2 regions of the Janthinobacterium sp. RA13 genome follow, and region 2 is predicted to be linked to the other one. Evidence: riboswitches for the same ligand, from Rfam matches in the RefSeq annotation. Region 2 holds a riboswitch; the other holds the start of a gene.

Region 1 (4,422 bases), 3.0 Mb from region 2:
TGTTGTTCTCGAACGCCTTCTTGCCCGCATATTCCCAGCTGCCATTCACGCTCAGGCCCGCCACTTGCGGCACGGCATAGTCGGCCCGCACGGCGGCCTTGAAGGCGGGCACGTTGGGCACGCGCTTGCCATCGTAGTCAGCACTGCCCGTATCTGATTGCTGGCTGTTCAGGGCCGTTACGGAGGCGCCCAGGTTCAGGTTGGCGAAAGCCTTGCCCTGGGCCGACAGTTCCAGTCCACGGTGCTGGGCCTGGCCTGCGCGCACGAAGTTGTAGGTGCTCATGCTGCTGTCGAGGTACTGGTTGAATTCCAGGCCCTTGCGGATCTGGAACAGGGTGGCGGCGACCATGAAGTCGGGCGTCAGGTCCGCCTTCACGCCCAGTTCGATCTGCTTCGAGCGGCTAGGCGTCAGTTCCACGTTGGCGTTTTCCGCATAGCGGTCGGCCGTGCCGCCGTGTTCCATGCCCTGCGAGTACGATGCGTAGACAGCGATATTGTCTTGCGGGTTGTACACCAGCGCCACGTTCGGCAGCAGGAAGTCGTGCCTGGCGCGGATTTCCTTGTCGGCCTTGAGCACGTACTGATAGCCATCGACATCGATGTGGCGCACGCCGCCATGCAGCTTCCAGTTCGGTGCCAGGCTGACGATGTCCTGCACGAAGACGGATTTTTCCTTGTCGTTGCGCACCAGGCGCACGGGACCCGTGACACCGTCGGATGGGGCGACGATGACGGGGCGGTAGATATTGCTGATGCCCACTTCGTCATACACATACTTGCCGGCGCGGTCCTTGCGGTTGAAATACGACACGCCCGCCGTGACCTCATGGCGCAGGCTGCCCGTGGTGAACTTGCCCTGGATCATGGCTTGCGCGCTCAGGGGCTTTTTCGTTTCGCCCAGGCTGCGGAAGTCCCACACGGAGAAATCGCCATTGCTGCAGAACACAGGCATCCAGCCTTCCGGACTGCATCCATACGGGTAGGCCGTGTAGTCGTCGCGCTTGAACGTGTGCTGGTTCGCGGACAGGGTGGCGTGCCAGTCCTCATTGAAGGCGTACTGGAAGCGCAGGCCCAGGTTGCTGGTGACGGTTTCCACCGGGTGCGTCCACGGTTGCTTGTTGAGCATGGCGTCGGCGCTGACGTTGGCCGGCAAGCTGCCATTGCTCAGCAGCTGGAAGCCGGGCGCCGTTACTTGCGCCTTGTCCTGGTAGTCGGCGTCGAGTTGCAGCAGCGCTTGCGGCGAAATCTGCCAGTCGAAGGCGCCGGAAATGAATTTACGGTTGCCGTCCGCGCCCTTGATGTAGGAGCGCAGGCGCTCGGCCGCCACGTTGACGCGGTAGCCGAAGCGCGTGTCTTCCAGGCGGCCGCCCAGGTCGACGGCGCCGTACAGGGTACCCCGTTCGCGCGTTTCCACGGTGACGGTGCGCAATGGCGCGGCGGTCGGGCGCTTGACGATGAAGTCGATCACGCCGCCCGGCGCGGCCACGCCTGCCTGCAAGCCGGCCAGGCCTTTCAGCACTTCGATGCGTTCCTTGTTTTCCAACGGAATTTGCGTGTCGCCAGGGATCGCCACGCCATCCTTGCGGTAGCTGGAATTGTTGTCGAGCTTGAAGCCGCGGATGGAAAATTGCTCCGCATAGCCGACGGCGTTGTAGGCGTCGTTGATGCTGGTGTCGAGCTTGACGGCGTCGCTGAGATTGCGAATTTGCAAGTCCTGCATGTCTTTTTGCGAAATGACGGTGACGGACGCCGGCGTCTGCAGCAGCGGCGCGTCGGAAAAACCGCCCACGGAGGCGCGTCTGGCGGCCGGCGCCTTGCTGGCCGTGACGACGACTTCAGCCATGCTTTGCGCCTGCGGGTCGGCGGCTTCGGCGGTGTCATTCGCGGCAAAGGCCGGTGCGGCAAATGCGTGCAGGATGGCCAGGGTCAAAACAGAAACGGATAAATTCGGTGAGGACATAGATTGCTCGTGGTTCAAGCCGACTCGGTAAAGAGCACGGCAGGCTGCTTGTTCGGCTGGCGCCAACGCAGGAGCTATCAAAGGAGGGAGGTACTTTGCGCTTTCCTTCGCTGGCATTATCCAGATCAGGTACGAAGGGTATCTCTCACCCGGATGACTGCTCCAGGACCCCTAGCGAAATGACAGCTTAGCATGAACCACGGCCAGCTGTCCCACCCGGCTGACCGTTTTACAACAGTGTGTATGGAATCTACAGGCTCAGTTCCAGCACCTTGCGGCTGACGGCAGGCGTCACTTCACGCTGTTCGCCCAGCGCCGTCATGCCGTGCGCGTCGAGGGCGGAGACGACGGCATCCACGCTGGCGTGATTCAGGCCATAGTCGGCCAGGCGCGTCTTGACGCCCATGTGCCGGAAGAAGAATTCCGTGCGCGCGATGGCGGCCTCGATGCGTCCATCCTCGTCACCGCCGTCGAGTCCCCACACGCGGGCCGCGTACTGCAGCAGCTTGGCGCGCTTGGCCTGCTTGCGCACGCGCAGCATGCTGGGCAGGATGATGGCCAGGGTCTGCGCGTGGTCGAGCTCGTACAAGGCCGTCAATTCGTGGCCGATGGCGTGCGTGGACCAGTCCTGCGGCACGCCCACGCCGATCAGGCCGTTCAAGGCCAGGGTGGCGCTCCACATCACGTTGGCGCGCACGTCGTAGTCGTCCGGGTGCGACAGGGCCTTCGGGCCTTCCTCGATCAGGGTCAATAAAATGCCTTCGGCGAAACGGTCCTGCACGGACGCGTTCACAGGGTAAGTCAGGTATTGCTCCATGACGTGCGCAAACGCATCGACGACGCCATTGCCCACCTGGCGCAGCGGTAATGTAAAGGTCTTCGACGGATCCAGCACGGAGAATTTCGGATACACCTTGCGGCTCATGAACGAGCGTTTTTCCTGCGTCGCCTTGCGCGTGATCACGGCCGAACCATTCATTTCGGACCCCGTGGCCGGCAACGTCAAGACGGTGCCGAAGGGCAGGGCGGCCTCGACGATCTTGCCGCCCTTGGCCAGGATGTCCCACGCCTCGCCCTCATGCAGGGCGGCCGCGGCGATGAACTTGGTGCCATCGACCACGGAGCCGCCGCCGACGGCCAGCAGGAAATCGATGCGCTCGCTTTTCACCATGGCCACGGCCTGCATCAGGGTTTCATAGCTGGGATTGGGTTCGATGCCGGCAAATTCCAGCACCGTATGGCCGGCCAGCGCCGCCCTGACTTCATCATAGACGCCGTTCTGCCTGATGCTGCCGCCGCCATACGTCATGAGCACTCTGGCCTGCGGCGGGATCAGCGCCGTGATGGCGGCGATCTGGCCCTGGCCGAAAAGGATTTGCGTCGGATTGTAAAAGTCGAAATTGAACATGGGGCTCCTGCTGCTGGGTTTAGGCTGTTGCTGAGCCATGATTATGGCCGAACGGGTGGAAACGTGTCGTGGACGCTTGAGCTTTTCGTCCGCGCGGTGGAGAATGCAGCCGATGTCACCACTACGCGAAAAGGAATGCGCATGACCAACGTCCCACTGGAAGAATCCGGCTTGCCGGCCACCGCGCTCGACATGCACCGCGCCATCGGCGCCACCATCGCCGCGCTGCAGGCGCTGGACCTGAACAGCCAGCGCTTCGAGGCGTGCACGGACCCGGAACTGCGCCGCGTGCTGGCGCATGCGGGCGACACCAGCCGCAAGGAAGCGGCCATGCTGCTCGAATGGATGCGCCGCCGCGATGCGCGCCTGGACACGGCCATGAAGGAAGCGCTGTTCAAGGCGGGGCCAATTGTTGCCCAGTATCACTATGACGAGAAAATATTGTAACTATTGGTTTGTTGTCGTGGCGTACCATGCGCCACTTTCGCATCGCTTCGCGTAGACTGTGCCCCGAATACGATTTTGGGGGAGTTTGCAGAAATGAAATCATTACCATACCGAGAAGGCAGCTGGTTTGCCGTGCCCCTGCCGGGCGGCGGTTATGCCGTCGGCGTGGTGGCGCGCAGGGCGCCTGCCGGGCGCATCATGCTGGCGTATATGTTCGGGCCGAAGCGCGACAGCTTGCCCACGCTGGACGAGCTGGAAGGCTTGCGGCCGGAACAGGCCGTGCGCCGCCTGCGCACGGGCGACATGGCCCTGCTCAACGAGCGCTGGCCCCTGCTGGGCGACAGCCCGCACTGGAACCGCGACGACTGGCCCATGCCGGCCTTTATCCGCCGCAATGAATCCCTGCAGCGCGCCTGGCGCGCCAGTTATGCGGACGCCGATCCTGCCAAGCTGAATCGCGAGGAATCGATCCCCTTCGACACGCCGGGCATGGAAAGCGATTCCCTGTACGGCTATGGGGCGACGGAATTGTTGATGAATAAATTGCTGGCGCAGGAGCAGGCGTCGGCTTGACCGTTGTTGGCTGTTCTTGTCGGATTACGCGGTT
Region 2 (4,422 bases):
TCAGACCTTGCGGTACAGCTCGGCGCCGTTCTTGATGAATTCGATGGCCTTGATTTCCATGCCCTGCTTGAGCGCCTTGTCTTCCGCGATCCCCATGCCGGCCGCGTATTCGCGCACTTCCTGCGTGATCTTCATCGAGCAGAAATGCGGGCCGCACATGGAGCAGAAATGCGCCACCTTGGCCGAATCCTTGGGCAGGGTTTCATCGTGGAATTCGCGCGCCTTGTCCGGGTCCAGGCCGATATTGAACTGGTCATCCCAGCGGAATTCAAAGCGGGCTTTCGACAGGGCGTTGTCGCGGATTTGCGCGCCCGGATGGCCCTTGGCCAGGTCGGCCGCGTGCGCCGCAATCTTGTAGGTGATGATGCCGTCTTTCACATCGGCCTTGTTGGGCAGGCCCAGGTGTTCCTTCGGCGTCACGTAGCACAGCATGGCCGTGCCGTACCAGCCGATCATGGCCGCGCCGATGCCCGAGGTGATGTGGTCGTAGCCGGGCGCAATATCGGTGGTCAGCGGCCCCAGCGTATAGAACGGCGCTTCGCCGCACTGTTCCAGCTGCAAGTCCATGTTTTCCTTGATCAACTGCATAGGCACGTGGCCCGGCCCCTCGATCATCACCTGCACGTCGTGCTTCCAGGCGACTTGCGTCAGCTCACCCAGGGTTTTCAGCTCGCCCAGCTGCGCCTCGTCGTTGGCGTCATAGATGGAGCCGGGACGCAAGCCGTCGCCCAGCGAAAACGACACGTCATACGCCTTCATGATTTCGCAGATCTCTTCGAAATGCGTGTACAGGAACGATTCCTGGTGATGCGCCAGGCACCATTTCGCCATGATGGAGCCGCCGCGCGAGACGATGCCCGTCAGGCGCTTGGCCGTCATCGGCACATAGCGCAGCAGCACGCCTGCGTGGATGGTGAAATAATCGACGCCCTGCTCGGCCTGTTCAATGAGAGTATCGCGGAAGATTTCCCAAGTTAAATCTTCGGCCTTGCCATTGACCTTTTCCAGCGCCTGGTAAATCGGTACGGTGCCGATCGGCACGGGGCTGTTGCGCACGATCCATTCGCGCGTTTCGTGGATGTGCTTGCCTGTGGACAGATCCATCACGTTGTCGCCGCCCCAGCGGATGGCCCAGGTCATCTTTTCCACTTCCTCGCCTATCGACGAGGTGACGGCGGAGTTGCCGATATTCGCGTTGATTTTCACGAGGAAATTGCGGCCGATAATCATCGGCTCGACTTCCGGGTGGTTGATGTTGGCGGGGATGATGGCGCGGCCGCGGGCGATTTCCTCGCGCACGAATTCAGGCGTGATTTCCGCCGGGATGCTGGCGCCAAACGACTGGCCCGGATGCTGGCGGCCCATCAGGTCGGCCAGGCGCTCGCCCATGGGGCCGGAGGCTTTCAGCTCGCGCAAATATTCCTGGCGGCGCATGTTTTCGCGGATGGCGACGAACTCCATTTCCGGCGTGATGATGCCGCGCCTCGCGTAATGCATTTGCGTCACGTTCTTGCCGGCGATGGCGCGGCGCGGCTTGCGGTGCAAGTTGAAACGCAGCTCGGCCAGCTTCGGGTCCGCCAGGCGGGCGATGCCGTAGTCGGAGGTCGGGCCGGGCAATTCTTCCGTGTCGGCACGCTCCATGATCCACGGCAGGCGCGGCGTATCGAGGCCCGAGCGGATATCGATCTGCACGTCCGGGTCCGTGTACGGGCCGGAGGTGTCGTAGACGTAGATCGGCGGATTCTTTTCGCCGCCGAACGACGCTTCCGTGTCGGACTGGCTGATCTCGCGCATGGGTACACGGATGTCGGGACGGCTGCCTTCAACATAGATCTTGCGCGAATTGGGCAGCGGCGCGATGGCGGCTTCGTCGACCGTGGCGGTGGCGGAGAGAAATTTCGGGTTGGCGTTCATTTTGGCTCCTTGGCTAGACTATTTTTAAGCCTGGAGCCAGCTAAGGAGGTTCGGAATTACGCACGCGGAAAAGCGGGGTGCGTTCATCCTAAAGCTTCCCTTCGCTGGCATTATCCAGATCAGGTTCGGAGGGTATTTCTCACCCGCGCTTGCACCGTGTTTCCACAGCGAAAGGCAGGACCCCTAGCGTTTGCCGCCTTGCGGCAGCGAGCCAATTATACGCGGTTCACGCCGCGCGGCCAGATGATTTCTTGCAGGTGTCGTCTTTGTACATCGCCCTTACTTCTTCTTGCCCCAGCGCCAGCTGGTCGGTTCACCCTTCAGCTGGCAGATGAAAATGAGCGCGGCAACGATGGCCACTTCATAGACGATGTAGCCCACCAGCATGGTTTGCGGCGGGAACAGGAAGGCGCCGCAGGCGAACAGCGCCAGCGCGCTCAAAAAGACCAGCCAGCCCTGCCAGGTGATGGGCAAGCCCCAGCCCCAGCCATAGGTCTTGGCGGGAAACCAGTATTGCGGCGTTGATTTGTCAGTCATGATTTTTCCTGGTCAGTATCGATAGCACCCAGTATAAATCAGGCAATGCGATGGCGCTCCGTGACATCGAGGCCGATGCCGCGGTAGCCGATGAAGCGGCTGCCATTGTCGAACATCGGCTCGCCGCTCACTTGCAGATACTGCGTGCTGCCGTCGAGGTTGGCGCGGCTGTAAATGAAATCGAGAAACGGTTCACGTGCGGCGATTTTTGCGTCGAGCAGCGCTCGTTCAGTGGCGTTCCAGCGCTGCGGCTCTTCTTCGCTGCCAATGCCCAGCATTTCAGCCACGGGGCCGGAAAAACGCGTCAGGTTGCCTTGCGCATCCTGCTCCCAGTACCAGTCGGACGACAGTTCCGTGAAGCGCTGGAAACGCGCTTCGCTTTCGCGCAACTCCGCCGTGCGCTCTTCCACCATTTGCTCCAGCGACTTGTTGTATTCGGCCAGTTTCTGGTACAGCAGGCGCACTTCCAGCATGTTGTGGATGCGCGTCTTGACTTCCACCAGATCGAACGGTTTGCTGACGAAATCCTTGGCGCCCGCTTGCAGCGCGCGCAGCTTGTGGCCGGGCTGGGCCGTGATCACCAGCACGGGCAGGTAGCTGCCCGCCTCGATGTCGCGCAAGCCTTCCATGACTTCAAAACCATCCATTTCCGGCATTTGCAAGTCGAGCAGGATCAGGTCGTAGCGGTGCTGCTGGTGCAGCGTGTGCACGGCTTGCGGGTCCATGGTGGAGGTGATGCGCGTATAACCGGCATTGCGCAGCACCTGTTCCAGCAGCATGACGTTCGCCTCCTGGTCATCGACGATGAGAATGCTGGCGTTCAGAATCTCGGTGGCTTGAAGCATGGCGGTATTCCTAAAAATAAATGCTGAATTAGCGTACTGCGTGAATGTCGTCGGCCAGGCCGTGCGCGGCCGCATGGTGCAGGGCCACGTCAAGTGCATCCATGAATTCGACGACCTTGATCGGCTTGGTCAGGTAGCGGAAGAAGCCCGCTTCCAGGCCTTTCTCGATGTCGCGCGGCACGGCGTTGGCAGACAGGGCCATCACGGGAATATGGCTCGTCAGCGGGTCGTCATGCAGGATGTGCAGGGCGCCAAAGCCGCTGATGCCGGGCAGGTTGATGTCCATCAAGATCACGTCCGGCTGATACGTGCGGGCCAGGTCGATGCCCAGGTGCGCATCGATGGCCGTGAGCAATTTCAAATCGCTGCGGCGGGCGATCAATTGCTCCACCAGCGCCAGATTGGCGGGATTGTCTTCCACGTACAGCAAGGTGCGCTGGCTTTCCTGCGGCACCTGCACCTGCGGCAGCGCGTCGCCGTCGCCCAGCACCAGGGCCGGCGCGCTGCTGGCGGCCAGCTCGAACCAGAACGTGGTGCCCACGCCGACCGTGCTGTCGACGCCGATGGTGCCACCCATCAATTCGACCAGCTGCTTGGTGACGACGAGGCCGATGCCCGTGCCCTCTTCCGTGCTGTTTTCCTGTCCCAGGCGATTGAAGGGCTGGAACAGCTGGGCCACCTGGCCCGCATCGAGACCGGCGCCGCTGTCGCGCACGCTGACCCGCACCTTGCCGCCACGCTGGCTGCAGTCGACGGTGACGGCGCCGCCACTCTGGTTGTACTTGATGGCGTTCGACAGCAGGTTGACCATCACCTGTTTCACGCGCGTGCGGTCCGCATGCACGAAGTAAGCTTCGCCGCAGCGGGGGAATTGCATGCGGATGCCGCGCTTTTCCGCCTGCGGCGCGATCATCGCCTGGCAATCCTGCAACACGTCGAGCAAGGACATGGCTTCCTGCGACAAGGTGACCTTGCCCGATTCGATCATGGCCAGGTCGAGGATTTCATTAATCAAACGCAAGAGGTACCAGCCACCCTTGAGGATTTGCTCGATCGAGCGCTGCTGCGGCGGGCTCGGTGGCGGCACGTCGGACGCCATCAGCTGCGCAAAGCCCAGCACGGCATT

Evidence for each region. A riboswitch is a leader RNA that binds a small molecule or an ion and turns the genes downstream of it on or off. The one in region 2 is predicted to bind thiamine pyrophosphate.
Region 1: another riboswitch for thiamine pyrophosphate. It lies ahead of FG13_RS09635 (TonB-dependent siderophore receptor); the one in region 2 lies ahead of thiC (phosphomethylpyrimidine synthase ThiC).

What each region holds. Positions count from the first base shown of each region.
Region 1 covers NZ_JQNP01000001.1:2,186,464-2,190,885, reverse strand. The annotation lists gene FG13_RS09635 (TonB-dependent siderophore receptor) at 1-1,960, opposite strand, end outside; TPP riboswitch at 2,046-2,143, opposite strand; gene FG13_RS09630 (iron-containing alcohol dehydrogenase) at 2,211-3,368, opposite strand; gene FG13_RS09625 (ferritin family protein) at 3,510-3,815, shown strand; gene FG13_RS09620 (Imm26 family immunity protein) at 3,909-4,388, shown strand.
Region 2 covers NZ_JQNP01000001.1:5,170,728-5,175,149, reverse strand. The annotation lists gene thiC (phosphomethylpyrimidine synthase ThiC) at 1-1,914, opposite strand; TPP riboswitch at 1,994-2,109, opposite strand; gene FG13_RS22895 (hypothetical protein) at 2,194-2,451, opposite strand; gene FG13_RS22890 (response regulator) at 2,490-3,296, opposite strand; gene FG13_RS22885 (PAS domain-containing hybrid sensor histidine kinase/response regulator) at 3,325-4,422, opposite strand, start outside.